Regions from separate parts of the Actinomyces sp. zg328 genome, predicted to be linked through region 2. Evidence: riboswitches for the same ligand, from Rfam matches in the RefSeq annotation. Region 2 holds a riboswitch; the other holds the start of a gene.
What was found. Region 2 has a riboswitch for S-adenosylmethionine ahead of GVV75_RS09450 (methionine ABC transporter ATP-binding protein). Riboswitches for the same ligand answer to the same signal wherever they lie in the genome.

Region 1 (15,799 bases), on a different contig from region 2:
CGAAGGACCAGGCCATGATCGTCACGGGTCCGGTGAGCATGCCCTTGAGAGGCCTGTCGGTGAGCGACTGGGCGTAGGAGGACCAGGCGACCGTCATCGGCGCCGGCCGGGCGACGTCGCCCCACAGGATCGAGGGCCGGGTGCAGCGCGAGCCGTAGGACTGGACCCAGCCGTGCTCGGTGGTGGCGAAGCCGTCGAGCAGCTCGGCGAAGTACTGGACCATGTCATTGCGCTCGGCCTCGCCGTGGACGAGCACGTCCAGGCCGATCTCCTCCTGGAGGCGCACCACGCGCTCGATTTCGGCCCTCATCTGGGCCCCGTAGCCGGCGGCGTCGAGCTCTCCCCCGCGGTGGGCGGCGCGGGCGGCGCGGATCTCCGGGGTCTGGGGGAAGGAGCCGATGGTCGTGGTGGGCAGGAGCGGCAGGCCCAGGCGGGCGTCCTGAAGCGGCTTGCGCTCGGCGTAGGGCGGGCGCGCCCGGTCGGCGGGGGTGATGGCGCTGACGGCGTCGCGCACCTCGGCGCGCCGCACCCCGGGGTGGGCGGCCCGCTGGGCACGCAGGCTCGCGTCACGGGCGAGCTCGTCGGCGATGGCGTCCCGGCCCTCGGCCAGGCCCCGCGCGAGGGTGAGGACCTCCCCCACCTTCTGGTCGGCGAAAGCCAGCCAGGAGCGGATGGCCGGGTCGAGGCGGGCCTCGCGCTCGACGTCATGCGGGACGTGCTGCAGGGATGTGGAGGTGGCCACGGTCAGGGGCGCGCCCTGGGGCAGGGCGTCACGCAGGCGCTCAAGGGTGGTCAGCGCGGCCTCAAGGTCCGTTCGCCAGATGTTGCGGCCGGAGACCACCCCGGCGACGACGCTCTTGCCGCCCAGAGCCGCCAGGTCCTCGTCCCGCGGCAGCGCCCCGGCCACGAGGTCCAGGCCCACGGCCTCGATCCCGGTGGCCCCCAGCACGGGCAGGGCGTCGCCGAGCGAGCCGTAGGCGCCGGTGACGAGGACCCGCGGACGCTCGACGATGGCGGCGATCCAGGCGTAAGCCCGGTGGACGGCGGCCAGGACCTCCTCGCGGGGCACGCCCCAGGTGTCGGCGACGAGGGCGGGCTCGTCGATCTGGACCCACTGCGCCCCGGCGGCCCACAGGTCGGCCAGGAGGTGGCCGTAGGCGCCCAGGAGGTCGTCCAGGCGGTCGATCGGCCGGAATCCGGGGGCCGCGCCGTCGGCGGGCTTGGAGGCGAGCAGGTAGGTGACCGGGCCGACGATGACCGGCCGCGGATCCGGCTCGCCCGCGGCGAGGGCCTCCAGGACCTGAGCGGCGGGCCCGTCCGTGGGGTCAATGGCGCCGAATCCGGGGGCGTAGTCGAAGACGGTGGACTCGTCGATCTCGGGGACGAGGTAGTGGTAGTTCGAGTCCATCCACTTCGTCATCTCCTGCGCCGCGAGGTCTCCCTGGCCGCGCGCCACCGTGAAATGACCCTCAAGGCCCAGGCCGGGGTGCCCTTGCCCGGCGCCGCCGCGCAGGTGGGCGAAGCGGGCGGGCACGGCGCCCAGGGCGCTCGTGACCTGGAGGACCTGGTCGTAGTAGGCGAAGTCGGCGGGGACGGCGGCCGGCCCTGACAGCCCCAGGCCGCGCAGGCGCTCACGGGTGGCGCGGCGCAGCCCCGCGGCGGCGGCGCGCAGCTCATCGGCGCTGGTGGCGCCCTTCCAGTAGGACTCGACGGCGCGCTTGAGCTCGCGGTCGGGGCCGATGCGCGGGTAGCCGAGGATGGTGGCGGCGGGCAGGGGGGTGGAGGGGGCGGGCGCGGTTGTGGCGGCTGGCGTGGTCGGGCTAGTCGGGGTAGTCGGGGTAGTCATGGTCGTCGCTTTCGTCATCGAGGTTCAGGGGCGCGCAGGACCGGCGTGAGCCGGCTCGGGCATTCGACGATCACCGCCGGGCGTGGCGTTGAGGTAGGCGCGGAGCACGTCGCGCTGCATGGCGGCCGAGGCGCGCTCGCCGCCGAGGATGCCGCCCAGCCGCAGCTGGCTGACGACGTCGAGGGCGGGGCGGGTGCGGTTGAAGGTGTAGAGGTGGATGCCGGGGGCGCCACCGTCGAGGACCTCGGTGGCCAGCCTGAGGGTGGCGTCGATCCCTCGCGTGACGGCCTGGGCCCCCCGGGCGGGCTTGAGGCTGGCGGCGAGCCCCGCGGGGATGGGCACGCCGGTCAGGGCGGCCAGGCGGGAGAGCCGGGCGAGGTCGGTCATCGGCAGGATGCCGGGAAGCAGGGGCATGGAGACGCCGCAGTAGGTGGCGGCGCGGGCGAGCGAGAGGTAGTCCTCGGGATCATAGAAGACCTGGGTGATGGCCAGGTCCGCGCCGGCGGCCTGCTTGGCGGCGAGGACCTCAACGCCGCGCCCGTGGTCGAGCACCGCCGGGTAGGCGGCGACGGCGATCGTGAGGTGGCGCTCGCCGTCGTCGAAGTACTCGGCCTCGACCTCCCGGATGACGCGCACGAGGTCCTCGGCGTGGGCGAGCTCGCCGGGCAGTTCGTCGGCGTCGTGCCCGCGGGGAGGATCGCCGCGCAGGGCCAGGAAGCGGCGCACGCCCAGGGCCAGGAAGAGGCGGACGATCTCCACGACGTCGCGCTTGCGGTAGCCGATACAGGTCAGGTGCGCCATGAGCGGGGTGCGGGAGCGCGCCAGCACGTGGGTGACGACGTCCTCGGCGGGGTTGTGCTCGCGGATGACCCGCACGGCGGGATCGGCGGGACGGGCTCCCAGCACGAAGGTCGGCCGGTAGGTGACGGAGACGAAGTCCGGGGCGGTGGCCAGCAGCCGGTCCAGGGCGCTCCAGGTCTGAGAGGAAGCGGCGCCGGCGCGGGGCGGGAAGAGCTCGAGGGAGAGCGTGGGCGCCCCGTGCGGGGCGGGGGCCGAATCGTCTGGGGTGGTCGACATGTCTTCTCCATCGGTCCTGGCGGAAGCACCCTCAGGGGTTGCTGCGACGTCGTTGAGCCAGGTCTCTCAATCGCTCTGGATGGGTATTCGCATCCTGCCAGAGCCCAGCGGGGACCGGCCCCCGGGTCCGTTTTCTGAGACGCGGCGTCATGTTGCGGGAATCTGTGAGGGCCGTGCCGCGTCGGCAGTCACGCTTCGAGCGCAATCGGCGGATCTCCCCCTGTGGGGGGATGGTCGGGGCGACGGCACTGCCTTACCTTGGTGCCCATGTCTGATCAGCGCATCGAGGCGCGCATCGATACCGCCAGGGGCATCGGCCTCGCGGTTGAACTCGTGCTGCCCGCCGGGGTCCCCGACCTCGATCCCGACGATGGGCAGCGGGTGGTGGGCACCGGTGGCGCGATCCCCGGGCGCCCCGAGGCCATCGTCATCCTCGCCCATGACTTCCTCGCCGACCGCCACGGGCCCGGGCACAGCCTCGACCGGATGGCCGCCGCGTACAGGGAGGCTGGCCTGGCGACGCTCCAGTTCGATTTCTCGGGCCTGGGCGCCTCCGACGACGACGTCATCACCCTGGCCGGTGAGGTCGCCGATCTCCAGGCGCTGTGCGGGTGGCTCGCCCAACTGGGCTACGCGCGCCAGGGGATCCACGGGCATGGCCTGGGGGCCACGGCGGCGCTCGTCGCCAGGCCGGAGCAGGTGCGCACGGCGGTGGCCGTTGGCGCGATCGTCGGCCCGCAGTCGATCCTGTGGGAGGAGGTCTTCTCCCCCAGCCAGCTCGACGAGCTCGACAAGCACGGCATGACCCGCCTGCCGGATGACAACCCCAATGACCGCGCCTGGGATGTCCTGACCAAGGAGACCCTGGCGGACGTGTCGATGCAGCGCCCCGACGACGTCATGGAGGGCCTGCCCTGGCCGATCCTCATGGTGCACGGCGCGCGGGTCGAGGAGTCCTCCGACGCCGCCGACGAGGCCGCCAAGGGCTTCCCCCTCTTGCCCGACGGCTCGCGCATGCTTCAGATCCACTCCTCGGGCGAGGAGGCCGATGCCGAGCTCGCTCGCGCCGCGGTGGACTGGATGGCCCTGCGCCTGCGCTAGCCCCTCACAGCGCCTCCCCCCGGCGCCCACGCCACGGGCTCCTCCGGCGCCCCGGCGGGGAGGCGCCGGGCGCGCGCCACCGCCCTGCCCGACGAGGCGGGTGGCGAGGGGATCTTCCCGACCGTCCGCCCCTGCCCGCCGCATGGGGGACAATGGGCGGCCTATGGATACCACCAGTGCTGCCGGCGACGCCGGTGAGGGCCACGGGCGCCAGCAGGGGCGCCGCGATCGCCGCGACTCGGGAGGACGGCGAGAGGACGGGGGCCGTCGGGGGCGCCGCCCCGCCCAGCAGCGGGACGGGCATGTCCGCCGGCCCAGCGGGAGTCGCCAGGGCAGGCGCCCCCGGCCGGGTTTCACCGCGGATCAGCTCTCCGAGCGCGCGGCCTCCGTCCCGGAGATCGTCTACCCCGATGAACTGCCCGTCACCGCCCGCCGCGCTGAGATCGCCGAGGCGATCCAGCGCAACCAGGTGGTCATCGTGGCCGGGGAGACCGGGAGCGGCAAGACCACGCAGATCCCCAAGATCTGCCTGGAGCTCGGCCGCGGCATCACCGGGATGATCGGCCACACCCAGCCCCGTCGCATCGCCGCCCGCTCCGTGGCCGAGCGCATCGCGGACGAACTAGGCACCCGCGTCTCCTCCGAGGGGATCGTCGGCTACCAGGTGCGCTTCACCGAGGAGGTCGGGGCGCGCACCCTCATCAAGCTCATGACCGACGGCATCCTCCTGGCGGAGATCCAGTCCGACCCCATGCTCAACCGCTACGACACGATCATCGTGGACGAGGCCCATGAGCGCAGCCTCAACATCGACTTCATCCTGGGCTACCTCGCCCGGCTCCTGCCGAGCCGCCCGGACCTCAAGGTCATCATCACCTCGGCCACCATCGACTCTGCGCGCTTCGCCGAGCACTTCGGCACCAAGACCCCGCGCCCCGACGGCGCCGAGCCCGATGGCGCCGCCCCCGCCGCGCGCGTGCCCGCCCCGGTCATCGAGGTCACGGGCCGCACCTACCCCGTCGAGATCCGCTACCGGCCCCTGAGCGCGGACGAGCCCGATGACGGCGCGGACGAGCCCGATGACGGCGCGGACGAGCCCGATGGCGCCGACCGCGCCCCCCGGGCCGGGCGCGCCAAGCGGCCGGGGCCCACCCCCCGGGAGGACCGCGACCAGGTCACCGGCATCCTCGACGCCGTCGACGAGCTCCTGGCCACCGGCCCCGGGGACATCCTCGTCTTCCTCGCGGGCGAGCGGGACATCCGGGACACCGAATCGGCCCTGGCTGATCACCTCGGACCGCGCCTCGCCGTCGACGGGCGCTCACGGCTGCCCGGAGGGGTCGAAGTGGTGCCCCTGTACTCGCGCCTGAGCGCCGCCGAGCAGCACCGCGTCTTCGAGCCGCATTCAACGCGCCGGATCGTCCTGGCCACGAATGTCGCCGAGACCTCGCTGACGGTGCCCGGCATCCGCTACGTCATCGACCCGGGCCTGGCCCGCATCTCGCGCTACTCCAACCGCACGAAGGTCCAACGCCTGCCCATCGAGCCGATCAGCCAGGCCAGCGCCAACCAGCGCTCGGGGCGCTGCGGGCGCCTGGCCGACGGCGTCGCCATCCGCCTCTACTCCGAGGCCGATTTCAACTCCCGCCCCCAGTACACCGAGCCGGAGATCCTGCGCACCTCGCTGGCCAGCGTCATCCTGCAGATGGCGGCCCTGGGGCTGGGCGCGGTGGGGGACTTCCCCTTCATCGACGCCCCGGACCGCCGGGCCGTGCGCGACGGCATCGCCTTGCTCGCCGAGATCGGCGCGATCCACCCCGACGGCGCCACCAGCGCCGCCGGGCCGCGACTGACCGCCGTCGGGCGCCGCCTGGCGCGCCTGCCGATCGACCCGCGCCTGGGGCGGATGCTCCTGGAGGCCGGCGAGCTCGGCTGCGCCGGGGAGGTGCTCGTCATCGTCGCCGCCCTATCCATCCAGGATGTCCGCGAGCGCCCGGCGGACAAGCAGGAGGCTTCCGACGCCCTGCACCGCCGCTTTGCCGACCCCACGAGCGATTTCCTGACCTACCTCAACCTGTGGCGCTACCTGCGCACGCAGTCCCGGGAGTTGTCCGGCTCGGCGTTCCGGCGCATGTGCCGCGCCGAGTTCCTGCACTACCTGCGGATCCGCGAGTGGCAGGACGTCCACGCCCAACTGCGGCAGATGTCGCGGCAGTTGGGGCTCAGCGCCTCCCCCGTCGAGTTGCCGACTGCGCGCGCCATCCGCGCCGCCGGGGAGGCCCTGGAGCCCGGCTCGCACGCCGCCCAGATCGCCCACGGGGATGTGGCGGCCGCCGTCGTGGCGCTCGGCCGCAGCGCCGACACCCCCGACGCCGACGCCATCCACCGCTCCCTGCTGGTGGGACTGCTGTCCAATGTGGGCAACTGGGATGAGCGGCGCCGCGAGTACGCCGGGGCGAGGGGCACGCGCTTCACGATCTGGCCCGGCTCGGGGCTGCGCCGCAAGACCTACGACTGGGTGATGACGGCGGAGTTGGTGGAGACCTCCCGGCTCTTCGCGCGCACCGTGGCGAGGATCGATGAGCGGTGGATCGAGGAGGCGGCCGAGCGGGCGGGCCTGCTGCGCCGCGTCTACGGCGAGCCCTACTGGTCCACTCGCCACGGGGCCGCGATGGTCCACGAGAGGGTGATGCTCTACGGGATGACGCTCGTGGCGGACCGCCCCTCCACGCTGGCGTCGGTGGGCACGGAGTCGGCGCGGCAGGTGGCCCGGGAGATGTTCATCCGCTCCGGGCTCGTCGAGGGCGGCTGGCACGCCCGGCACGGCTTCGTGGAGCGCAACCGGGAGCTGCGCGAGGAGCTGGAGGATGTGGAGCGGCGGCGCCGCGTGCACGGCCTGCTGGCCGGTGACGAGGCGCTGTTCGACTTCTACGACGACCGCCTGCCCGAGGAGGTCCATGGCGCCGCCGACTTCGACGCCTGGTGGAAGCGGGAGCGGGGCCGCCACCCGGACCTGCTGGACTTCACGCGAGAGTTGCTGCTCCCCGGCGATGACGACGCCACGGGCTACCCGGACACCTGGACGCAGGGGGACCTGACCCTGGGCCTGGAGTACGTCTTCGAGCCGGGGCGCCATGATGACGGCGTCACCGTGCGGGTGCCGATCGAGGTGCTGGGGCGCCTGGAGCCGACCGGCTTCGACTGGCTCGTGCCGGGGATGCGCCCCGAGCTCGTGGTGGCCACGATCCGAGCGCTCCCCAAGCGGGTGCGCCGCCAACTCGTCCCCGCCCCGGATGTGGGCGCGCAGGCGTGGGCGGTCCTGCGGGAGGAATACCCGACGCCGCCGGGGGCCTCCTGCCCGGACACTCCCTTCGAGGAGGCCTTCGCTCAGGTGGTGGGGCGTCTGCGCGGGGTGGAGATCAGCGACGACGACTGGGCCGAGGCCGCTGAGCGCCTGCCCGATCACCTGTCGATCGCCTTCGTGGCGCTTGACTCGCGAGGGAAGGTCCTGGGGCGCGGCAAGGATCTCGTGGCGCTGCGGAGGCGGTTGTCGGGGCGCACCGAGGAGGCCGTGCGCTCGGCGGTGCGCGGGGCGCTCGCCCAGGCGATGGAGGAGGCGCGGGCCCGCTCCGGCGGGGGCGGCGGATCACGAGGCCCCGGAGCGGGGAAGGCGGGGCGGGGCCGGCAGGCCCCCGGGCGGCTCGGCCAACGCGGTCACAGGGCCGGCGCCGATCCCACGGGTGCGGCGGGCCCGGTTGGCCCGAAGGCGGGCGGCGCCGGGTCCGCCGGCATGAGCGCGGGGCTGGCCGAGCGGGCGGGCCTGGAGGAGTGGCCGAGCGGCCTGGCCGGACTCATCGGCCCGGATTCCTCCACGATACCCATCACGGTGGAGTCCACCGGCACGGCCGGGCTCGTCGTGCGGGGCTACCCGGCCCTGGTGGCCAGTGGTGGCGCGGCCCGGCTGCGCCCCGGCGGGGCCGGCGGGGGCGTGACCCCCGGCAAGCCCACGGCCCCCACCGCGGATCTGACGATCCTGTCCGACGCCGTCGCCCAGGGCCGGGAGCACCCCGCCGGTGTGATCGCGCTGGCACAGGCGCGCGTGGCGCTGCCGACGGGCCGGATCACGAGCCGCTGGAGCGGCAGGGAGTCGCTGACGCTCGCGGCGAGCCCTTACCGGTCCACCGAGGCGCTGGTGGCCGACCTCCAGCTGGCGGCGGCGCGCGCCGTCGCCGAGCGGTGGGCCTCCGGCACTGGCCGGGGACTCGCCGAGGTGCGCGAGAAGGCCGCTTTCGATGAGCTCGCGGGGGCGATGCGCGAGGGCCTGGAGGATGAGGTCCACCGGATCGCTCTCATCGTGGTGCGCGCGCTGGAGGCCCAGCGGGAGGTTCAGGACGCGGTGGACGCCCATGCCTCGCTCGCGCTGCTGACCACGCTGCAGGAGGTGCGCGAGCAGGCCGCCGCGCTCATCGCCGATGGGTTCATCACCGCCACGCCCACCGGCCGGTTGCGCCACCTGCCCAGGTACCTGAAGGCGCTGGCGATGAGGGTGGAGCGGGCGGCCTCCTCGCCGTCGGCGGCGGCGCAGGACGCGGCCCTGGCCTACCAGGCGCGCGAGGCCCTGGCGGGTGTCGAGCGGGCGCGTGAGCGGGCTGCGGCGCTCCCGCCGGACGCGGCGCGCGAGGCGGCGCTGGCCGAGGCGCGGTGGATGGTGGAGGAGTTGCGGGTGAGCCTGTTCGCCCAGACGCTGGGGACCTCCCAGAAGGTCAGCCCCCAGCGCATCTCCAAGCTCCTCGCCACCATCTAACCCCACCGCCCATCACCCCTCCCTATCAGCGAGACCGGTCGAAAATAGGAGCGAGACCGGTTCCGGGACCGGTCTCGCTCCTATTTTCGACCGGTCTCGCTGGAGGGGGCGGGCTGGCGTTAGGCCGGCCGCAGGCCCTCGGCGTCCAGCGCCGCCCGGGCCCGGCCCCAACGACGGTCGTCGCGGAAGGTGAGCCAGAGGGAATCGAGCCCCCGATCGACGACGGCGGCGTAGAAGGCCTCCGGCCCACGCTCGGCGCCGCGCCTCAGGGCCCGGGCGTTGATGATCTCCTCCTCGGACCGGCCCCCGGCCAGATGTGCGATGAAAGCGCGCCGATCGGACCACGCGGTTCCCGGATCGCTCTCATCGAGGTGGAGCCAGCGGTGCCCGGGCGCGATCCCGAGCGCCGCATCACCCTCGACGGGCGGGGTGATCGGCCCCGCCCAGTCCCGACCGGCCCGGGCGGCGAGGATCGAGGCTGGCCAGACGACGCCGGTGTCCAGGTCCAGCCAGACGCCGTCGCGCTGCCCCGCGGCGGCGATGGAGGTCACCAGGGCTCCCAGGCGCAGCGGCAGGGGCGAGCCGGCGGGGCGCTCTTGACGCAGCCGGGCCATGATCAGCTCGGCGAGGACGTCGTCGCCGGGCCATCCGCGCAGCCCGAGCTGGGTGATGGCGGAGAGCATCGCGGCGGTCATGGGCTCGCGCAGCGCGTAGCCGGGCCCGTCACTGGAGCGCCAGGCGCCCGCCAGACAGGCTCCGACCTGCTGGAGGGCGTGGCGGCAGTCGGCGCCGGTGATGGCGGACACGAGCGAGGGGATATCGCGCCTGGCCCGGGCCCTGCGCACCGCGCCGACGTCGACGGGCTCGGCCACGGGAGCGCCGAACTCCTCCAGGAACTCCAGGTGCCGGGGGCGGCCCCGCTCGCCGCGCGCGTCCCGCGGATCCCGACGCCCCTCACATCCCGGGTGGTCCCAGCGATCCGGGGCCCCGGCGCGCTCGGCGGCCCTGCGGGCGCGGCGGCTCGGTCCCGATTCGAGGGCCTCGGGTGCGGGCCGCGCCCCGCCGGCCCCACCGCCCTCATCATCGACGCGGCGGCTCCCCGCGCCCCGGTGGCGCTCGGCGTCGGGGCGGGTCCGGCCGTACTGATCCGGCAGGTCGCCCCAGCCGCGGATCGGCTGCGGGCCGGTGATCCTGGGGCCGATGAGCCGCTCGACGCTGATCTTGTCGGTGATGGCGCAGCGGTAGACCCACCGGTCGGACAGGTCGAAGACGTAGCGCATCGTGTCCCCGCGCTCCAGGAGCGGCTTGACCTGGGTGGTGCCGGGCAGGACGCGGTCGAGGATGGGACCGCCGGTGGCGGCGCGGGCCGCGAGGTCGCGCTGGGCGACGTCGTCGATGATGCGAGTGCCATCCGCGAGGGTGAACTCGTGGTGGTGGGCCCGATCCCAGCGGGCGAAGGCGAGGTCGATGGCGTGGGCGAGCTCGGCGAAGGTGGTCGACGGCGGCGCGATAAGGTCGCGCCCAGGGGGCGGGTCGAGGTCAATGCCGCGACCGCCCAGGAGCTCCACGGTGATGACCTGCCAGCGTCTCGCCATGGTCCCGATGCTGCCATAGCCTCGCGGAGCGCGCATGGGCCCCAACCTGGGAAAATCCTGGGGGCCGCGCCGGTGCGACCCACTCAGGGTCCACCCACCTGCGGCGGGTCCCGGACAGCCGGCGGACGTGTCGCAGACCACGATTCCGCGATGCGCGGGCGGGGAGCGCGGGGCCCCGCCGCTCAACGTCTCACAGCACCGAGGACATGAGCCGGCAGACATTGTCGATGTAGCGCAGGTAGCGGGGCTCGGCGGCCCACTGCTCTGCGGTCAGCTCCTCGGAGACGGCCCGGTAGGCATCATCATTGGCGCGCAGGAGGTCGTCGAGATCCCCGCCGAAGGCCAGCAGCATGACCTCGTAGTTGAGGGTGAAGCTGCGGAAGTCCATGTTGGACGAGCCGATGACCGCCACCTCGCCGTCCACCGTCATGTACTTGGAGTGCAGGACGGTGGGCGGGGGGTAGCGGAAGATCCGCACCCCGGCGGCCAGCAGCGCCGGGTAGTAGGAGCGCTGGGCGTGGTTGACGATGAACTGGTCGGACTCCTTGCCGACGAACAGCTCCACCCGCACGCCCCGGTAGGCGGCCGAGGTGATCGCGGCCAGCAGCGCCTCGTCGGGGATGAAGTAGGGGCTGGTGATGGACACCCGCCGGGTGGCCCCCTGGATGAGGGACAGGAACATCCTCAGGTTCGGCTCCAGGGGGTAGCCGGGCCCGGACGGCACGAGCTGCATGGCGTTGACGACGGCGTCGGGCCGCCCGGGACGGGGCGCGGCGGAGCCCACGGTGGGCGCGGGCCCCTGGCCCACCTCGGGGATGGCCTCGGGCAGGGCCTCGGCGATGGTGGAGGTGGGGCGCTTGTGGGCGGGCCGGGAGACGCCGGGCTTGCGCTTGCGGGCGGGGCTCAGGGCGAAGACGTCGAGGAGCTCGTCGGCCTCGAAGAGCCAGTCCATGGCGAAGACGGCCTGAGCCTCGGCGACGATCGCTCCTGTGACCTCCACGGTGAGGTCCTTCCAGACGCGCCCCGCCCAGCGGTTGCGGCGCAGCAGATAGGTGGGGTCGATGATGTTGTGGGAGCCGATAAAGGCCCGCTCATTGTCGATGATGAGGAGCTTGCGGTGATTGCGCAGGTCGGGGCGGCGCCAGCGCAGTCGGAAGGGCAGGAGGGGCATCATGAGCCACCACTCGATGCCCGCCGCGCTCAGCCGCCTGCCCAGGGTCCTCCAACCGGGGTACTTGCGGCTGCCCAGGTGGTCGAGCAGGAGGCGCACCTTGACGCCGCGGGCGGCGGCGCGCTCCAGGGCGCTGTAGAAGACGTCGGTGACGTCGTCCCAGGACTGGATGTAGCACTCGACGCTCACCGAGGTGGTGGCCCCGTCAATGGCGCGGGCCATGGCGGCGTAGGTGGCCTGGGAGTCGTCGTGCAGGGCGACGACCTCCCCGGTGAGGCAGGGCAGTCCGGTCAGGCGCCGGTTCATGCGCAGGATCGAGTCGAGGTGCCTGGACTCGCTGGCCCCGGGCGGGGCGTCGGGCAAGTGCGCGGTGTAACGCAGGGCCATCTCATTGACCTCGACCTGCTGGCGGTAGCGCTTGCCGGTCACGCGCGGGCTGCCCAGGAGCAGGTAGAGGGGGAGCCCGACGACGGGCAGGAGGAAGATGAGGATGAGCCAGGCCGTCGACGACGACGGGCGGCGGTTCTCGGGGATGGTCCCCAGGGCGATGATCTTGATGACGTACTCGATGACGACCCACGCGGTGGCGAGGGAGGTGGGGAGCGTCATCAGCCTCATGGGCGCATGATGCCACGTGGCGGGCCATGGCAGGGGGCGATCCCGCGAGCACCGCCGGCCCGGGCGCGGAGGGCCGCCGCCTCCAGCCCGGGCCGGTCAGCCGGCGATAAGAGGGGAGCCGAAGAACGTGCGGTAGTAGCCGTAGAAGTTCCAGTTCCCCCAGGTCGTGCAGTCATCCCCGCCGGAGGCGGCGGCGTCGTTGGCTAGATAGGGGGTGTAGTCATAGAGCCCCGCGGTGGCCTGGTTGGCGGCCGTGACCTCCCCGGACCCGCAGGAGGCGTCCGGGGAGTACGCGATGGTCGTCGGCGTCCCGGCGACGAAGGAGTAGCCACCGGGGTCGAGGCGGTAGCGCTGGAACTGCGCGGCGGCGCCGTACAGCTGGGCGAAGAAGCCGGCGAAAGCCGGGTCGCACTGGCCGCCATCGGGGCAGGCGTAGCCGGTGGCGGCCTCGTAGTCGCGGGCCGTGAGACGGCTGCCGGAGGCGGTGAGGAGGCCCTGCTCCTTCTGGATGAGCACGAGGAGGACCCGGGGGTTGATGCCGCAGGCCGAGGCGACGCCGGAGATGATGCGGGCGGCGCTCTGCCCCTCGGCGGCGATGTAGCCGCCGGGGCAGACATTGGAGACCTCGCGGGTCTGGGTTTGGAAGACGGCGTCGGCGAGGCAAGGCGTGCCGTCGTGGCCCGGGACGCAGCCCTTGTTGACCCTGGCGATGAAGGCGGCAATCTCCTCCTCACTCATGGCCTGGGAGTCGTAGAAGACCTCGTCGTCGATGATGCGGGAGGGGGTGTAGCCCGTCATGTCCGGGACGACGGGCGCGGGCCCCGCGGCCTCGGGGGTGGGGGTCGTTCCGGTCCCGAGGACCACGAGCCGGCCCTCAAGGGACAGGGCGAAGACGGCGACGAGCACCGTGATGAGGAAGGAGAGAATGAGGACGGTCAGCGGGCTGAGCAGGCGACGGCGCCGCGCGCGCGAACGGGCGCGGGCCGAGGCGCTCGGGCGCTGGCCCGCGCCGCTGGGCTGGTCACGGCGGGAACCGGGGGATGAGGGGGGCACTGCCCTCATGCTGCCATACTCGGGGCGGGGCTTCACGTCCGCGAGGCGTCAGGGCTCCGCCTCCCGAAGGCCGCGGGGGCCGGCCGTACCCTTGGCCCGTGGATCCTCACGACGCCCTGGCCCTCGCCCGCGAGCTCATGGACGCGCACGGGCTGGGCGATTGGGGGCTGGCCCTTGACCGCGCCCGGCGCCGCGCGGGCCAGACCGATCACGCCCGGCGCCGCATCACCCTGTCGCGCGCGCTGATGGCCCTCTACTCGCCCTCCGAAGCGCGCGAGACGATCCTGCATGAGATCGCCCACGCGCGGGTGGGGCCGGCACATGGTCACGACGCCGTGTGGGTGGCGGAGGCCCGGCGCCTGGGCGCGAGCGGCAGGCGGCTGGTCGCCCCGGACGCGCCGAGCCTGCCCGGCAGGTGGGTGGGCATCTGCCCGGTGGGCCACACGGTCAACCGGATGCGCCGCCCTCGTCGGCCGATGTCCTGCGCGCGCTGCTCCAGGCGCTTCGATCCCGCGCACCTGCTGAACTGGGAGCTCGACGGCGCCCCCGTGGCGCCCGGGCGCATCAGCGCCGAGTACGAGCGGGCGCTGCTGATGCTGCATGGGGCCTCCTCCCCCAAGGGCGATGTTGCCGGTGGGGGCGCCACTGGGCGAGGATGACACGGGGCCGCGTCAGCGGGCGCCGCCGCCATCGAGACCACGATCGAACCCGCCGAGGAGGCACAATGATCGTCACCACCACCCCCACCATCGAGGGATGCCCCGTCAGTCAGTACCTGCGCGTCGTGTGCGGGGAGACCATCGCCGGGGTCAACATGTTCAAGGACATCGCCGCGGGCTTCCGCAACATGGTGGGCGGGCGCGCGGAGTCCTATGAGCGCGAACTCATCCAGGCCCGCGAGACCGCCCTGGCGGAGATGGTGCAGCGCGCTATCGAGCTCGGCGCCGAGGGCGTCGTCGGTGTCGATATCGACTACGAGACGCTCGGCTCGGACAACGGCATGCTTATGGTGACGGCCTCCGGCACGGCGGTGCGCTTCACCCCCGTCCAGCAGGCCCCCGGCGCTGGCACCGCGGGCGCCGTCGGCTACTGACCCGCCGGGCAGCGGCCCGGGGCCCGGGCGGCCCCGGTCAGGCGAGATGCTGGAGGTGGCCGTCGGGGTCCTTGACCCCGGCCATCAGGACGAGCCCGGCGATGAGCACCGTCATGATGCCGAGAATCCCCCAGTAGCCGGAGCCCTGCCCCGCGAAGCGCGCGCCCACCCAGATCGCCGCCCCGTACAGGGCGGGAGCGAGGAAGGAGGCGGCGCGCCCCGTCGTCGCGTACAACCCGAAGATCTCGCCCTCGCGGCCCTCCGGGATGAGGCGGGCGAGGAAGGTGCGGGAGGCCGACTGGGCGGGTCCCACGCAGGCGGACAGCGCCAGGCCGAGCGCCCAGAACACGGCCTTCCCGCCGTCGTGGAGGAAGAAGACGGCGTTGCCGGCCACGACGAGGATGACGAGTGAGCCCATGATGACCCGCCGCGGCCCGACGATGTCGTCGAGGCGCCCGCAGGCGATCGTGGTGATGCCGGCCACCACGTTGGCGGCGACGGCGAACTGGATGACTTCGGCGTCGGAGAAGTCGAAGGTGGTGCGCGCGACGATGCCGCCGTAGGCGAAGACCCCGGCGAGCCCGTCCCGGAAGATCGCCGAGGCCAGGAGGAACCGCAGGACATTCGGGTGGGAGCGGTACAGCGAGCGCAGGGTGCGCCACAGGTGCCGGTAGGACGCGAGGATCGACTCGTGGCGCCCAGCGCCAGCGGCGCCCGCGAGGCCTCCCACGCCGGGGATGTCCCCGGGCTCCACGGGCTCCGCGCCCCTCCCGGGGATCCGGCTGGCGCCATCCGCCTCGGGGCCGCCCGTCGCGGGGCCTTGGCGCCGACGGCGCCGCCTGGCGGCGCTGGACTGAGTGAGCAGGACCGGGATCGCCGAGATCCCGAACCAGGCGGCGGCCACGAGCATGGCCACGCGGACATTGAGGCCGTCGGCGCTGGTCACGCCAAACCAGCCGACCTCGGGGCTGATGAGGCCCGCGTAGACCACGAGCAGCAGGACGATCCCGCCCAGGTAGCCCATGCCCCAGCCGATCCCGGAGACCGCGCCGATCCGCTCCTTGGAGGTCACATGGGACAGCAGCCCGTTGTAGTTGACGGAAGCGAGCTCGAAGAAGAGGTTGCCCACCCCCATGAGCACGATCCCCAGCCACAGGTAGCCGGGTTCGGGCTTGACGAAGAACAGCGCGGCGGAGACGGCCACGACCAGCGCGGTGTAGACCCCCAGGGAGGCGACGGCCCGCCCGGCACGATCGGCCCTCTGGCCCGTGACGGGGGCGAGCAGGGCGATGAGCAGGCCGGCGACCGCCATGCCCGCGGACAGCCGCGACTGGTTGGAGGTGGGATCTCCGAAGGACGAGGAGACCAGGTAGGTCGCGAAGACGAAGGTCGTGATGACGGCGTTGAAGGCGGCTGATCCCCAGTCCCACAGCCCCCAGGC
Region 2 (15,799 bases):
TCGACACTCGCGCGCGAGCCGCGGCTCGACGTTGCCCGCTCGATGAGTTGGCTGGCCACGGTGGGCGAGTCGCGGTCAGCGGGGGCTCAGCGGGCGGGCCGCGCCGGCCGCGAGGGGCCGGGCGCGGTCTACCGGTGCTGCACGGCGTCGGACTGGGCGCGCGCGGCAGCCTCCCCCACCCCGGAGATCCTGTCCGCCGACCTCACCAGGCTCGCCCTGGAACTGGCGGCCTGGGGCGCCCCCGGCGGGGTGGGACTGCACTCGCCGGCCTGGATTGATCCACCGCCGGAGGCGGCGATGCGGGCCGCCGAGGAGGCGCTGGTCTCACTCGGGCTGCTTGAGCCCGCCGGGTGGGGCGGCGGCGCGGGAGGTGACCGCAGTGGCGCCGACGGGGGCCGGGCTCCGGGCGCGATCACCCCGCTGGGCCGGGCTGTCGCGGCGATCCCGGCGCCGGTGCGGGAGGCTCGGGCTCTTCTCGTGGCGGCGGGCATGATCGGGGCGCGGCCAGCCGCTCGCGCCGCGGCGCTCCTCACCTCCGACCTGCGGGCGCCGGGGGCGGATCTGACGGCGCTGGCGAGGTCGGTCCGCGAGCGCCGGACGGGCGCGCGGGATGCCGGGCAGTGGGGCCAGGAGGCCGCGCGCCTTGAGCGATCGGTCACGGGCGCGCTCGCCGATGCGGGGGCCACGAGGGGCTCGGGCGCGGCGGCGGGCGCCCAGGAGGCGCTGCGCGCCCCGGCCCCCCTCAGGGCCCTGAGCGCTCCGGGGACCGACGGCGCCCAGGTTCTCGGCGGGCTCGCCGGCCTGGGCGGCCTGGGCGGCGCCGAGGAATCGGTGGCGCTGGTAGCGGCGCTGGCCCACCCCGAGTGGATCGCGCGCCGCCGCGACTCGGTGGGCTCAGCGGGCTCCGCGGGCACGGGCGGTCGGGCCGCACCCGGTGGCTCCTCGCGTCCCGACGGCCCCGCCCCCGGGCGGGCGCGGGCGGAGGTCGCCTACGCGAGCGTGGGCGGCACGGGCCTGCGCCTGCCGGCGGACTCCCCGCTCGCCTCCTCGCCCTGGCTGGCGGTGGCAGATGTCGACCGCTCCCCGGGCCGCGGCGATGCCCTCATCCGCGCGGCAGCCCCTCTTGACGAGGAGGTGGCCCTCGCCGTCGCCGCGGATCGGCTCAGCGAGGAGGCCCGGACCGTGTGGGCCGAGGGCCGCCTGCGCACCGAGCACGCCCGCCGCCTCGGCGCGATCATCCTGGCCGCCACTCCCGGTCCGCCGCCGAGCCCGGGCGAGGCCGCGAGCGCCGTCGTCCAGGCGGTACGAGGGGAGGGACTGGGGATCCTGCCCTGGGGCGAGGAGGCGCGCGAGCTGCGCGGCCGCCTGGCGCTGCTGCGCGCCGAGATCGGTGAGCCCTGGCCGGCTATGGACGACGAATCGCTGGTGGGCGCTGCCGAGATGTGGCTGGGGCCGGCCGTCCAGGCGCTCATGGCGGGCGGCAGGCGCTTCGACCTGGGGAGGCTGGACACACTGGCCGCGCTGCGGGCGCTCCTTCCGTGGCCTGAGGCGGCGCGTCTCGATGAGCTCGCCCCGGAGCGCTTGGAGGTGCCGTCCGGCTCGCGCGTCCGCCTGTCCTACACGGGCGACGACGGCGAGCCACTGCCCCGCCCAGTGCTGGCGGTGCGGGTCCAGGAGTGCTTCGGCTGGGCGAGCACGCCGCTCGTGGCGGGCGGTCGGGTCCCGGTGCTCATCCACCTGCTCTCCCCGGCGCGCCGGACCGTCGCGGTGACGGACGACCTCGCCTCCTTCTGGGCCCAGGGGTATCCGCAGGTGCGCGCCGAACTGCGCGGGCGCTACCCGAAGCACGCCTGGCCGGAGGACCCATGGTCCGCCCCGGCGACACGAGGGACGGGGCGGCGCCGCCCCCGGGTCTGAGGAACGGCGCGCCCCTGCTGGCGGCTCCGCCGCGCCCTGCGGCCCGAGGGGCGCGGCAGCGGGACGCGGGGAGTGCCCGCCTCACCCCGGCCTGCTGCGCGTCGGTGCCCGAGCGTGCCAGGCTGGTCCCATGAGCGCGAGCGTGTTCCGCAAGGTTGACGAGGGCCCGGTCTCCACGGCGGTGGAGGCGCAGGGCCTGAAATGGCTCGCCGAGGCGATGCCCGACGGCGGCGCGCACGTCGTCCCGGTGACGCAGGGCGAGGGGTGGATCGAGGAGCCGCGGCTCAGCCACGGGGGCACCACGGCCGAGGCCGCGGAGGCCTTCGGCCGCGCCTTGGCGGTCACCCACGCGGCGGGCGCCCCGTTCTTCGGGGCATCTCCCCCGGGATGGGACGGCGTCGGCCAGATGGGGCGCTCGCGCATCCGAGTGCACCCCCATGATTCCTGTGATCCAGCGGTCATGAGCCGACCGTGGGGAGCCTTCTACGCCGAGGACCGCATTGGCGCCTACATCGCCGACTGCCGGGACTCAGGGGCCCTGAGCGACAAGGGCGCGCGGGTGCTGGAGAGGGTCTGTGCGCGGCTGGCCGACGGCGTCTTCGACTCCCCGCAGCCGGCGCTCGTCGAGGCGGCGGCGCGGGGGCGGGCGCGCGCGGTGTCCCGCACGCATGGGGACCTGTGGTGCGGCAACGTGCTGTGGGTGCCGGTCGGGGAGGCCGACTGGGCGCCGCCGGGCGCGGGAGGCGGGCCGCGGCTGACCGGGGCCGCGGCGCGGGCGGCAGTAGTGGGCTCGGGTTCGGGCGGAGGCCTGCCGGGCGACGTCGGCGTCCTCATCGACCCGATGGCGCAGGGCGCGCACGCGGAGACGGATCTGGCAGCGCTGGGGATGTTCGGGCAGTCGCATCTCACGCGGATCATCGGGGCCTACAACGAGGTCTCACCGCTGGCCGACGGGTGGCGCGAGCGGGTGGGACTGCACCGCCTGCACATGCTCATGATCCACGTGTTCCTATTCGGCGGCGGCTACGGGATGGAGGCGGTCAACCAGGCGCGCCAGTACGTGTGAGCCGCTGGCGCTGCCCTCCACGGCTGTCGGCCGGGCCCGCGATGCCGACGAGCCACGAGTGAGGGCCCCGATCACGCGGATCGGGGCCCTCACTCACTGGCGGTAGCGCTGGGATTCGAACCCAGGGTGGCTATGAACCACACAGACTTTCGAGATCTGCACCTTCGGCCGCTCGGACACGCTACCTCAGGCGTCGAGGGTACACGCCCGCGAGCGTTCAGCCCAATCGGCCGCCCCTGCGACCTCCCTCCCCCCCCTCGCCGAGACCGGTCGAAATCATGACCGAGACCGGTCCGCGGACCGGTCTCGGTCATGATTTCGACCGGTCTCGGTAGGCGGCGGGCGGCCTCAGGAGGCCGGGATCTCGCGCAGCACCACGGCGGGGACACCACCGACGACGACGCCCGCGGGCACATCCCGCGTGACGACGGCGCCCGCGGCGATGACCGCCCCGTCTCCCACGGTCACGCCCTTGGTGATGACGGCCTTGGCCCCGACCCAGACATCGTCTCCGAGCCGGATGGGGGCGGGGTAGGTGGTGGCGCGGTCGGCGACGACGAGGCCGTGATCGAGGGTCGCCATGACGACGTCGTGCCCGATGAAGCAGCGATCGCCGATCCAAATGCCGCCCTGATCCTGGAAGCGGCACCCGGAGTTGATAAACACGTCGTCGCCGAAGTGGGTGTTGACGCCGAAGTCAGTGGTGAAGGGCGGGAAGAGCCGCAGCGTCTCGGGCACCGGGCGGTGGGCGATCCGGGACAGCAGATCGCGGATCCCGTCGGGATCGTGGAAGGCGGAGTTGAGCTCGGCCGTGAGGCGCTGCGTCTCGACGGCGAAGGCGCCCTGGAAGGAGCCCTCGGGAGTGCCAGGGCGCACGGGCCTGCCGGCGTTGACGTGGTCCAGGAAGGCCTGGAGGGTCATCTCCTCGCTCATCGCGCTCTCCTTAGCCGCCGAACAACCGCCCCGCTGTTGTCCACCGGGGCGCGCACGCTGATGCTACACGCCCGCCTGTGGAGAACCGCCCGGTTTCGATGCTGTTTTCGACCGGTCTCGACGAGGGGGCGGGGAGGATCAGCGGCGGGGGGCAAAGAAGTCCTGGAGGAGAGCCGCGGAGGCCTCGGCGCGCAGCCCGGCGACGACCTCCACCCGGTGGTTCGCCCGGGGATCGCGCAGCACATCGCGGATCGAGCCGCAAGCCCCGGTGCGCGGCTCCCAGGCGGCCAGCACCACGCGGGCGAGCCTCGCCAACTGGATCGCGCCGGCGCACATGGTGCAGGGCTCCAAGGTCACCACCAGCGAGCAGCCGTCCAGGTGGGAATCGCCCAGGGCCCTCCCGGCGGCCCTCAGGGCCCGCATCTCGGCGTGGGCGGTCGGGTCGCACTCGGCCTGGCGGGCGTTGGCCGCCTCAGCGAGGACCTCGCCGCCGGCATCCAGGACGACGGCGCCCACGGGCACCTCCCCGGCCCGCGCCGCCCACTCCGCCAGGGCCAGCGCGCGGTCCATCGCGGCGCCATAGCGCTCCTCCAGGAGCGCGGGGCGCCGGTCGCCCGAAGCGGCCCCGGCGAGGGCGCGGGGCGCGGGCGAGGATCGATCGGTCACGCCCCAAGCGTCCCACACGCCGCCGGGCCCGCCGGCGCGAGATCGCCGCCGCGAGCGCCCGCGCCGCCCGCGCCCCCCATCACCGCCACTTCGGATCACCATCGTTCCGATCTATCATTCCCAGGAACCTCCCAGCCTCAAGGGGGTGAACATTCAGCGAGCACCCCGGCCCTTGGGCCAGGCGGAAGGAGACTACGGGTGAGCACTCAGGCAGAGGATGACGCTCGCGGCTCCCAGGCTCGCGAGCCCGAGCCGGCCACCGACAAGCGCCTCAACACCACTGTGTTCGCGGTCTCCGGCGGCGTCATCGGCGCCCTCGCCCTCGCGGCGATCCTCGTCCCGCGCACCATCCAGGGCATCTTCGGAACCGCCGTCGCCTGGGCGTCACGCTGGTTCGGCTCGTTCTACATCCTGGAGATGACGGCGGTCCTCGTGTTCGTCGTCGTCCTGGCGCTGTCGCGCTACGGCACCACGCGGCTGGGGCCCTCCAACTCCACCCCAGAGTTCTCAACGTTCTCCTGGGCGGCGATGCTCTTCGCGGCGGGCGTGGGCACGGGGATCATGTTCTTCGCCGTCGCCGAGCCCGTCTCCCAGTACCTCTCACCGCCCGCGGGGGCTCCCCAGACCGAGGAGGCCGCCCGCAACGCGATCGTCCTGACCCTCCTCCACTACGGGGTATCGGGCTGGGGACTGTACTCCCTGGTGGGGATGGCGCTGGCCTACTTCGCCTACCGGCGCCGCCAGCCGCTGGCGGTTCGCTCCACGCTGCGCCCGATCCTGGGCCACCGCACGGATGGGATCCTCGGCGACGTCATGGACGCGGCCGCGCTCATCGGCGGCGCGATCGGAATCGCGGCCTCCCTCGGCGTGGGGATCGTCCAGTTGAATGTCGCGCTGACGATCCTGTTCGGCATCCCGCAGGGCACAGCGGCCCAGATCGGGCTCGTGGCGCTGTCAGTCCTCATGGCGACGGCATCGGCGGTCTCGGGGGTGGACCGCGGAGTGCGCATGCTATCGAGCGTCAACGTTCTGCTGGCGATCGCCCTGGCGCTGTGGGTGCTCGTCACGGGGGACACGGCGTTCCTGCTCGACGCGCTGGTGGGCTCGATCGGCGACTACATCACCTCGTTCCCGGGCCTGACCCTGGAGACCTACGCCTGGAACCGCCCGACCCAGTGGCTCAACGGCTGGACGCTGTTCTTCTGGGCGTGGTGGATCACGTGGGCGGCCTTCGTGGGGATGTTCCTGGCGCGCATCTCCCGCGGCCGCACGATCCGCCAGTTCGTGCTCGGCTCGCTGGCCCTGCCGCTGACCTACGTCATCATGTGGGTGTCGATCTTCGGCAATCACGCCCTGTCCATCGTCAGGGGCGGGGACCGGGTTTTCGCCGAACTGACGGCCTCCACCCCGGAACAGGGCTTCTACGCGCTGCTCAAGTCCCTTCCAGGGGGCCCCGCCCTGGTGGCGCTCTCGCTGTTCATCGGGATCCTGTTCTACGTGACCTCGGCGGACTCGGGCGCCCTGGTGATGGCGAACCTGTCCACGCGCACGCGCACCGGGGATGAGGGCGATGCCCAGCCGTGGCTGCGGATCTTCTGGGCGATACTCGTGGGCGTACTGACGATCGCCATGCTGCTGGCGGGCGGCATCCCGATCCTCCAGCAGGCGACCATCGTGATGGCGCTGCCCTTCAGCGCCGTCCTGCTGCTGATCATGTACGGGCTGTGGAAGGCACTGCGCACGGAGGCGAGCCACCACGACGCCCGCTCGCACGTCTTCCGGAACCGGGCGCTGGGCCTGACGGGCACGGCCGCGGGCCTCAAGCGCGTCTCGTGGAGGGATCGGCTGTCGCACACCTTCGAGTCGGTCTCCCCCGCCCAGGCCCAGCGCGCCCTGGACACCAGGATCGTGCCGGCCCTGGAGGCGGTGGCCGCTGAGCTGCGCAAAGAGGAGCTGGGGGCCGAGGTGTACGTGGAGGGACCGGAGGCGCAAGACCCCGACGACGAGCGCAACTTCCTGGGCCGCGCCACCCTCCTGGTCACAGCCGGCCCCGAGGCCGGCGACGGCGAGAATGCCGCCGAGCTGGCCGTGGCCCCGACGGCCGAGGGCGCGGCGGAGGGCGGAGCGGTGGCGCCCACGGTCGAGCGCTCCAGCGGGCTCGACTCCTTCCGCTACGTGGTGCGGATGGTGCAGGCCCCGGTGGCGGCCTTCGGCGTCGTCGTCCATGAGGCGGACGACCTCACGGTGCGCCTGGAGGTGCGACCGCGCGGCGGTGGTCAGGGCTACGACGTCATGGATTGGACCGCGGACCAGGTGGCCCACGACGTGCTGGACCACTACGAGAGCTGGCTGGACTATCTGGGCAACGCCTGAACCGTGGCCCGGCGCGCCCACGCCGGCGCCCCGAGCGCCGTAGGCTGATCCCATGCATCTCATCGACGTCGACCACCCCCTCATCGATCACAAGTTGGCGGTCCTGCGGGACCGGACGACGAACTCGGCGGTGTTCCGCCAACTCGTGGACGAGCTCGTCACCCTGCTGGCCTATGAGGCGACGCGCCATGTGCGCACCGAACCGGTGGAGATCGCCACGCCGGTGGCGGTGGCGCAGTGCCATCGGATCGCGGCGCCGCGGCCGATCGTCGTGCCGATCCTTCGGGCGGGCCTGGGAATGCTGGAGGGCATGACACGCCTCCTGCCCACGGCCGAAGTGGGGTTCCTCGGGATGAAGCGCGATGAGCGGACCCTGGAGGTGGACACCTACGCCAACCGCCTGCCTGATGACCTCTCGGGGCGCCAGTGCTTCATCGTCGACCCGATGCTCGCCACCGGCCACACGCTCACGGACGCCACGAACTACCTGCTGGACCGGGGCGCGCGGGATGTGACGGCCCTGTGCCTGCTGGCGGCGCCGGAGGGCCTGACCTACCTGGAGGAGGCCATCGGGGACCGCGCGAACGTCACGGTGGTGACGGCCGCGGTGGACGACCACCTCAACGAACTGGGCTACATCGTGCCGGGCCTGGGTGACGCCGGGGACCGCCTCTACGGCATCGTCGACTGAGGCGCCGCGAAGAGTCGCGCTGCGAGGCGGGGCTCGTCGAAGCGGTGATGGCCAGCGCCGGCGCACGGCGCCCCGCCGATCAGCACGGCCCCGCGGCCCCACGGCCCGGCGGCTCCGCGGTCAGAAAGCCCCCGCCGCCTCCGCGGCGAACCGACTGGTCCGACCGCGCTCTCGCGCGGCCGGACCAGTCAATAGGGCCAGAGCCAGGCATTCACGGCCCGGTGAGGCCGAGGGCCTGGGAAGGCGATCAGAAGGCCGGGAGGACGGAGCCGTCAGCCCAGGTGCTCTCGATGTAGGACTTGAAATCCGCGGAGTTCATGATCTCGGCGAGCTTCTTGAGGGACTCGTTGTCCTTGTCCTCCGAGCGCACCACGAGTTGGTTCGCCGGGGCGGCCTCGACGGACTCGAGCCGCAGGGCGTCGACGGCGGGCTTGAGCCCGGCGTCGAGGGCGTAGTTCCCATTGAGGACCACGGCGGCGGCGTCCTGCATCGTGTTGGCCACCTGGGCGCCGTCGACCGTCGTGAACGTGAAGTTGTGCGGGTTGCTGGTCACGTCGGAGTCCGTGGGCAGCGCAGCGGCGGGGTCGAGGGTGATGAGCTTCGCGGCCTCGAGCAACTTCAGCCCGCGGGCGGTGTTGGCTGGGTCGTTGTTGAGGACGATCTGCCCGCCATCGGGGATCTCCTCCAGCGTGGTGGCCTTCTTGGAGTAGATGCCCATGGGCTCCACGTGGACGTCCGCGATGGCCACGAAGTCGTAGCCGTGCTCCTCGATCTGCTGCTTGAGGTAGTTGGGCGTCTGGAAGAAGTTGGCGGCGATGGAGCCGTCCTTGAGGCTGATGTTCGGCGTCGTGTAGTCGTTGATCTCCTTGATGTCCAGCTTGATACCGGTGCCGGACAGGAGGTTGTCCTTGATGTGGGTGAGCATCGTGACGTGGGGCTGGGGGGTGGCCCCGATGGAGATGACGACGGTGTCGCCGTCCTTCTTGATGCCCTTGGGCTGGCCGTCGGAGTCGGAGCCGCAGGCGGCCAGGGTGGCGGCGACGGCGGTGGCCAGGGCGCCGGTGGCGAAGGCGCGCCGGGATATCGCGGAGGGCAGAAGCGTGGTCATGGGGTTTCCTTTCGATGGTGGAGCCGTGGTGCTGGGGCGGATTCGATCGGGTTGCGGCGATGCGCGCCGCCGTCGATGGGCTCGGTGCCGGCTGGCGGGGCCTCAGCGGTGGTCCACCAGCCGGCTGAGCATGTCGCCGGCGAGCTGGATGATGCCGACGATGAGGACGATGAGGACGACGGTGACGATCATGACATCGGTCTGGTTGCGCTGGAACCCGTACTGCACGGCCAGGTCCCCCAGCCCGCCGCCACCCACGGCGCCCGCCATAGCCGAGTAGCCCAGCAGCGTGATGAGCGTGACCGTGGCCGACTGGATGAGGGTGGGCAGGGCCTCGCGCACGAGCACGCCCCAGGTGATCTGATTGCCGGAGGCGCCCATCATGAGGGCGGCCTCGACCTTCCCGGCCTCCACGTTGTTGACGGCGGTCTCCACCAGGCGCGCGTAGAAGGGGATGGCCCCCACGGTCAGGGGGACGCAGGCCGCCTGCCAGCCGAGCGAGGAGCCGACGATCATGCGGGTCAGCGGCAGGATCGCCACCATGAGGATGATGAAGGGCAGCGAGCGGCCGATGTTGACGACCTGGGAGAGGACCTCGTAGACGAAGCGGTTGGAGTGCTGGCCGCGCTTGCCTGTGGTCACCAGGGCCAGCCCCAGCAGGAGGCCGAGCAGCACCGCGAGCGCCCCGGAGATGAGAGTCATCTCGAAGGTCTCGATGGTGGCGGGCCAGAGCTTGTCCGTGATGGCGGGGTTGTCCAGCCATCTCTTGTCCCGCGCGCCCGCGGGCAGGACGATGAGGGGCTCCAGGTGGGCAGCGGCGTTCAGGGCGATCATGAGCGCACCTCCGCGGTGGCGCCGATGGCGGCCAGGGCGTCGACAACGCCGGGGGCCCTCTCGGCGGGGACGGTCAGGGCGAGGCGGCCGACCTGGGCCTGCCCCAGGGTCTCGAAGACTCCCCCGGCCACATCCGCGCCGTGCTCGGAGGCGATGGCGAGCAGGTGCGCGGCCGCCGGCTGGCCCGGGTGGGCGGTGAGCGCGACGTCGATGACGGCGTCGCCCTCGGCCAGCGAGCCATCCGGGATCGCGGGGACGGGCACGAGCTCGTGGGACAGGCGCGAGTCGACGTCGGAGACGACCTCCTCGATCGGCCCGGACTCCACGATGCGGCCGGCCTCCAGGAGGCTCACGGAGTCGCAGACCTGGCGGACGACGCTCATCTCGTGGGTGATGATGACGACGGTGACGCCGAGGCGATCGCGCACGTCCTTGATGAGGTCGAGGATCGAGCGGGTGGTCTCGGGGTCGAGGGCGCTGGTGGGCTCATCGCACAGGAGCACGGCGGGCTGATCCGCCAGCGCCCGGGCAATGCCGACGCGCTGCTTCTGGCCACCGGAGAGTTGGCTGGGGTAGGAGCCGCCGCGATCGGCGAGGCCCACGAGGTCGAGCATCTGGGCGACCGTCTCGTGGCGCTCCCCCTTGGCAACTCCGGCCAGGGCGAGCGGGTAAGCGATGTTCTGCGCGGTCGTGCGCGAGTCGAGCAGGTTGGCGTGCTGGAAGACCATGCCGATCCTGCGGCGGGCCTCGCGCAGCTCGCGGGGCCGCAGGGCGGTCATGTCCTGGCCGGCGACGCGCACCTCACCGCTCGTGACGGGCTCAAGGGCGGTCAGGCAGCGGATGAGCGTGGACTTGCCAGCCCCAGAGGTCCCCACGATCCCATGGATCGATCCCGCGGGCACATTCAGGGTGAGACCGTCGAGGGCGCGGACCCGCGTGCCGTCACGCAGGGTGTAGATCTTGACAACGTCGCGCAGGGAGATCATCGAGCCGTCCGCCGATCCCGCATCGGCGAGCGCGCCAGTGCCGACGGCGTCGGCCTTGACCGGCTCGGTACCCGGGTTTGGATCGCTCATGAGTCCTCCATCGGTCCTGGCGGAAGCACCCTCACCATCGCAGGGGGTTGCTGCAGCGTCATCGAGCCAGGTCTCTCAACTGCTCTGGATGGTCGGGAGAACGGTATAAAGCCGAGTCACGGGCGCGCAAGCCAGACGCCGATTCCGGGACCAAGGTCACGAAATGACGACGCGGCACGGGAAGGACCACCCGGATCTACGATGCCAGCATGACCACGATCATCCCGGACCTCCTGGGCGAGCCCTGGGTGGCGCGCCACATCCCCGTCACCCCCTCTGAAGCCGCGCCCGGGGCGGATCACGCGATCCTCGTCCACCAGCGCGATGCCGGCGCCGCCCGGCACGCGCGGGCGGTGCTGTACATCCACGGCCGCACCGACTACTTCTTCCAGACGCACCTGTCGGCCGCGCTCGATGCGGCGGGCTACGAGTTCTACGCCCTGGAGATGCGCGGCTGCGGGCGGGCGGGCGCCGATCTGCCCGAGGGCTCCTTCCCGCACGACACCACGGACCTGCTCGTCTACGACGAAGAGATCACCGAGGCGGTGCGGATCCTGCGCGAGGAGAAGGGGCACGACGCCGTCGTCCTCAACGCGCACTCCACGGGCGGGCTGTCCGCGGTGCTGTGGGCGGCGGACCACCCGGGACAGCTCGCGGCCGTCACGCTGAACTCCCCATGGCTGGATCTCAACGCCTCGGGCTTCATGCGCTCCTACGGCACCGCGGCGGTGGACCTCATGTCGCGGTGGATGCCGGGGCGGGTCATCACGAACCCGGCGGCGCCGCAGGCGGATGACGAGGACGCCTTCGAGGCCGACCCCTACGCCCGCTCCCTGCACGTCAAGTGGGGCGGGGAGTGGGACTGGGACCTCGCGCTCAAGCCCTCGCCCGGTTGGCCGGCGCGAGCGGGCTTCCTCACGAGCGTGCGCCGCCTGCAGCGGCGGGTGCGCCATGGCCTGGGGATCGAGGCGCCGGTGCTCCTGTGCTGCTCGACCGCGTCGGCGGCTCCCGGCGCCGGTCGCGAGGCCGTGCTGCGGGCGGACACGGTGCTCGATGTCACGCAGATGGTGGAGCGCGCGCCTTTCCTCGGTGAGGATGTCACCGTGCGGCAGATCCCCGGCGGGGTGCACGACCTGACGCTCTCCCCCGAGCCCGCCCGCGGCGAGTACCTGGCGACCCTCACCGGCTGGCTCAGCGCCCGCCTCCCCCAACCCTCTCACTGATCAATCCGCGCGAGACCGGTCGAAAACAGCGGCGAGACCGGTTCGCCGTCCACAGGCCCGCCTCCGCTCTTGCGGGACGAGGAGGGCCTGTGGACAACCGGCCGGTCTCGATCGTTATATCTACCGGTCTCGCATGAGGGTGGACAGGGCGGGGGTGAGTTCGTCGACGACGCGCTCGATCGTCGCCAGGGTGTCCTCGAAGTCCTCCATCCCGCCGTACCACGGGTCGGGCGCGTCGAGCCGAGACCGGGAGACCAGCCCCTCCGCGATCGCCGCCAGATCCGCCGCCCTCTCAGGGTCGAACTCGCGGAACATGAGGATACGCCGCCCCGCGCCCCGGACCCCCTCCGGCTCGTCAATGACCACGCCCGCCCGCTGCGCGCGGCGAACCAGCTCGCGCTCATGCGAGGCGGTCATCGCCAGGATGAGATCGGAGCCCGCGATCTCGGCATCCGTGATGCGGTGGGCCCGGTGCGAGGCGATGCGCGCCGCCACCGCGCCGTCGCGGCCTTCGCTGTAGCCGCTGCTGAGCAGGAGGCGCCTGGCCCGCGAATCCATCGGGTTGCCGCGCTCCTCGCTGGACACCCCGGAGGAGGCCACCTCCACGCGCCCGGCCAGGCCCGCCGCACCGAGCCGATCGAGGAGGACCATCTCCGCCATCGCGGAGCGGCATATGTTGCCCGTGCACACCATCATGACCCGGTAGGGGCCGCCGGGGTCGCGCGGGGCGGGCAGGACGTAAGGCTCGCCGGGGGCGGAGCCGATGGGATTCGAGATCATGACCCGATCGTGCCAGGCTCGCCCCCATGACTGATCCCCGCGCGCCCCACGGGACCCCCGCGCGCCCCACGTCCCCTCGCACGCCCACCGCGGTCGACGCGGTCGCCGAGCGCCATGTGGAGCGCCTGGCGGCGCTATCCCCCGAGTTCGCCCTCTACTCCGGCCTGCCCGGCCGGGGCGGCGCCCTGGACGACTACTCCCCCGCCGGCTTCTCGGCCCTGGCCGATCTGCGAGCCCAGACCCGGGCCGCGCTCGATGCCGCCACCCCCGTTGACGACGTCGACCGTGTGACGATCGCAGCCATGCGCGAGCGCTTCGGCGTCGAGGACGAGTCGCACGAGGCCGGCGAGGACCTGCGGGCGCTGAACAACATCGCCTCTCCGATCCAGACGATCCGCGACACCTTCGACAACCACCCCATGGCCACCACGGGCGACTGGGAGGACTTCGCCTCCGCCCTACGGGCGGTGCCCGGGGCGCTCGCCGGGCACCGCGAGTCGCTGCGGGTCGCGGCCGCGCGCGGGCTCGCCCCCGCCGCCCGGCAGGTGCGCGCCTGCATCAAGCAGGCCCAGGACCAGGCCGGGGAGGCGTCGTCGTCCTTCACGGCGCTGATCGAGGGGGCGAGCCTCGCCGACGGCGGCGCTCTGCCCGCCGCCCTCACCGCGGACCTGCGGGCGGCCGCGCGCGAGGCCCGCGCCGCCTACGCCGAGGCGGCCCGCTGGCTGGCCGCCGATGTCTTCCCGCTCGCCACCGGCGACGACGCCGTCGACCGTGAGCGCTACGAGAGATTCAGCCGGCAATTCCTGGGCGCGCGCATCGACCTGGACGGGACCTACGAGTGGGGCCGGGAGCGCCTGGCGGCCATCGACTCCGAACAGCGGGCCATCGCGGCCTCGCTCTACGGGCCGGGGACCACCGTGGCCGAGGCCCTGGAGCGGTTGGGCACCGACGCCTCGCGGCAGGTGCGCGGCACGGCGGCGCTGCGGGCGTGGATGCAGGAGATCTCGGACGCGGCGATCTCGGCGCTCGACGGCACCCAGTTCGACATCCCCGCTCCCCTGCGCTCCCTGGAGTGCCGGATCGCGCCGTCGTCCACCGGCGGCATCTACTACACCGCGCCGAGCGACGACTTCTCCCGCCCGGGCCGCATGTGGTGGTCCGTTCCGGCCGGGACGGAGGACTTCGCGACCTGGCAGGAGCGCACCACGGTGTTCCACGAGGGGGTGCCAGGGCATCACCTTCAGATCGGCATGCAAACCCTTCTGCGCGATGAGCTCAATTCCTGGCGGCGCCACGGCTGCTGGGTCAGCGGGCACGGCGAGGGCTGGGCCCTGTACGCCGAGCGGCTCATGGCGGACCTCGGCTTCCAGGAGGATCCGGCCGACCGCATGGGGATGCTGGATTCCCAGCGGCTGCGGGCGGCGCGAGTCGTGCTGGATATCGGCGTGCACCTGCGCAAGGAGCGGCCCGCCGAGCTCGCCGCCCTGCCGGGTGTGGGCGAGGGGCACTGGGACGCGGGCTCAGCATGGGCTTTCCTGCGGGCCAATGCCGCGATGGGCGAGTCTTTCCTGCGCTTCGAGCTGGACCGTTACCTGGGCTGGCCAGGGCAGGCTCCGTCATACGCCGTCGGTCAGCGCCTGTGGGAGGAGGCGCGGGACGCCTCGCTGGCGGCGGCGCGCGCGGCAGGGGCCGATGACTCCCTCAAGGCCTTCCACGCCAGGGCGCTGCGCCTAGGCAGCGTGGGCCTGGACGTCATGCGCGAGGCGCTGGCCGCCTGAGGCCGGTCGAGAGTCCGGGGGTTGACACGCTCAGACGGCCTGGATCATCGACTTTTCGCTGGAATCACGTTGAACTGAACTTCATGGAAAACCTCGTATGTGCATTCTGACGTCGAATGCACATACGAGACTCGGCATTGAGAGCACCACCCGCGCCATTCCAACGATTCATCTGGCGAGCCGCCTCGCGAGCGTGCCGAACGCTCCCATCGCGTGCGCACGGGCGCCTCCAGCCGGGCGGCGGGTCAGGCGCCCGTGGCCTCAGACGCATCGGTCGCTCGCGGGCCGCGCTCGCGGGCAAGGCCCGGGCGCGCCGCGGGTGGGTCCAGGCGCGGCCCGCGCCGACGCGCCCCTCACTCGTCCCAGAAGGAGGCGACGTCGACGGTCCCGCCGGTGGCCTCGAAGTCCGCCCTGGCGGCCTCGCGCACCTCGGCGTCATGGAGCCAGTCGAGGGCCACGGAGGCGAGCCCGTATGCGCCATCGAGGCAGGCGGCATCCCCGGTGGGCGAGCCTGCTGCCTCGGCCATCGCGGGGGTGTGGAGGGCGACGTCACCGCCCGTGGTGATCTTGATGAGCGGGTGAATGCCGGGCACGCGCTGCGAGACGTTGCCGAAGTCCGTGCCCGCGGCGATGGTCTCGGGCAGAACGCCGGCGGGCAGGGGCTCGCGCCCACGCTCGCGCTGGGCGCGCACCCAGGAGGCCAGGAGGGCGGCGTTGTCCCGCACGGGCATCTCATTGGGGTGGGGGTCCGGGGTGATCTCAACGCCGGTACCGGTCATGAGGGCAGCGCCGCGGAAGACGTCCTCCACCCGGGCCACGAGGTCGCGCAGGGTGGTCAGGTCCTTGGACCGGATGAAGGCGTTGAGCTCGGCGCGCTCGGGGATGATGTTGGCGGCGTCACCGCCATGGGTGACGACGGCGTGGATGCGGTCCATGGGCAGGATCTGCTGGCGCAGCAACCCGATCCCGGTCAACGCGAGGGTAGCGGCGTCAAGGGCGTTGCGGCCCATGAAGGGCTGGGAGGAGGCGTGCGCGGGGATACCGTGGTAGGTGACGCGCATGCGCCGCTGCCCGAGCCAGGTCTGGTGGGTGACGTCGGCGGCGTAGGAGTGGGTCTGGATGGCGGCGTCGATGCCGTTGAGCATGCCGGCCTGAGCGAGGGCCTCCTTGGCGGTGGAGCACTCCTCGGCGGGGGTGGTGGTCAGGACGACGGCGCCCGGCAGGCTCCCGGGGCGCTCGGCCTCAAGGGCGGCCAGGGCGAGGAAAGCCCCCACGGAGTTGGCGCACATGACGTTGTGCCCGCAGGCGTGGCCGATGCCCGGCAGCGCGTCGTACTCGGCGAGGATCGCGATGG

Region 1: linked by a shared signal. The riboswitch ahead of GVV75_RS03255 (methylenetetrahydrofolate reductase) and the one ahead of GVV75_RS09450 (methionine ABC transporter ATP-binding protein) in region 2 are both predicted to bind S-adenosylmethionine.

What each region holds. Positions count from the first base shown of each region.
Region 1 covers NZ_VWPE01000003.1:173,984-189,782, forward strand. The annotation lists gene metE (5-methyltetrahydropteroyltriglutamate--homocysteine S-methyltransferase) at 1-1,846, opposite strand, end outside; gene GVV75_RS03255 (methylenetetrahydrofolate reductase) at 1,871-2,923, opposite strand; SAM riboswitch class I at 2,928-3,009, opposite strand; gene GVV75_RS03260 (alpha/beta hydrolase family protein) at 3,191-4,024, shown strand; gene hrpA (ATP-dependent RNA helicase HrpA) at 4,188-8,828, shown strand; gene GVV75_RS03270 (IS1096 element passenger TnpR family protein) at 8,948-10,423, opposite strand; gene GVV75_RS03275 (phospholipase D-like domain-containing protein) at 10,614-12,203, opposite strand; gene GVV75_RS03280 (hypothetical protein) at 12,309-13,274, opposite strand; gene GVV75_RS03285 (SprT-like domain-containing protein) at 13,364-13,924, shown strand; gene GVV75_RS03290 (heavy metal-binding domain-containing protein) at 13,990-14,358, shown strand; gene GVV75_RS03295 (MFS transporter) at 14,396-15,799, opposite strand, start outside.
Region 2 covers NZ_VWPE01000028.1:3,604-19,402, reverse strand. The annotation lists gene GVV75_RS09495 (ATP-dependent RNA helicase) at 1-1,917, shown strand, start outside; gene GVV75_RS09490 (fructosamine kinase family protein) at 2,048-2,983, shown strand; tRNA gene GVV75_RS09485 (tRNA-Ser) at 3,081-3,169, opposite strand; gene GVV75_RS10505 (DapH/DapD/GlmU-related protein) at 3,332-3,916, opposite strand; gene GVV75_RS09475 (nucleoside deaminase) at 4,055-4,486, opposite strand; gene betT (choline BCCT transporter BetT) at 4,781-6,955, shown strand; gene upp (uracil phosphoribosyltransferase) at 7,008-7,646, shown strand; gene GVV75_RS09460 (MetQ/NlpA family ABC transporter substrate-binding protein) at 7,894-8,742, opposite strand; gene GVV75_RS09455 (methionine ABC transporter permease) at 8,857-9,588, opposite strand; gene GVV75_RS09450 (methionine ABC transporter ATP-binding protein) at 9,585-10,664, opposite strand; SAM riboswitch class I at 10,669-10,759, opposite strand; gene GVV75_RS09445 (alpha/beta hydrolase) at 10,874-11,887, shown strand; gene GVV75_RS09440 (low molecular weight protein-tyrosine-phosphatase) at 12,008-12,667, opposite strand; gene GVV75_RS09435 (DUF885 domain-containing protein) at 12,694-14,445, shown strand; gene GVV75_RS09430 (amidohydrolase) at 14,799-15,799, opposite strand, start outside.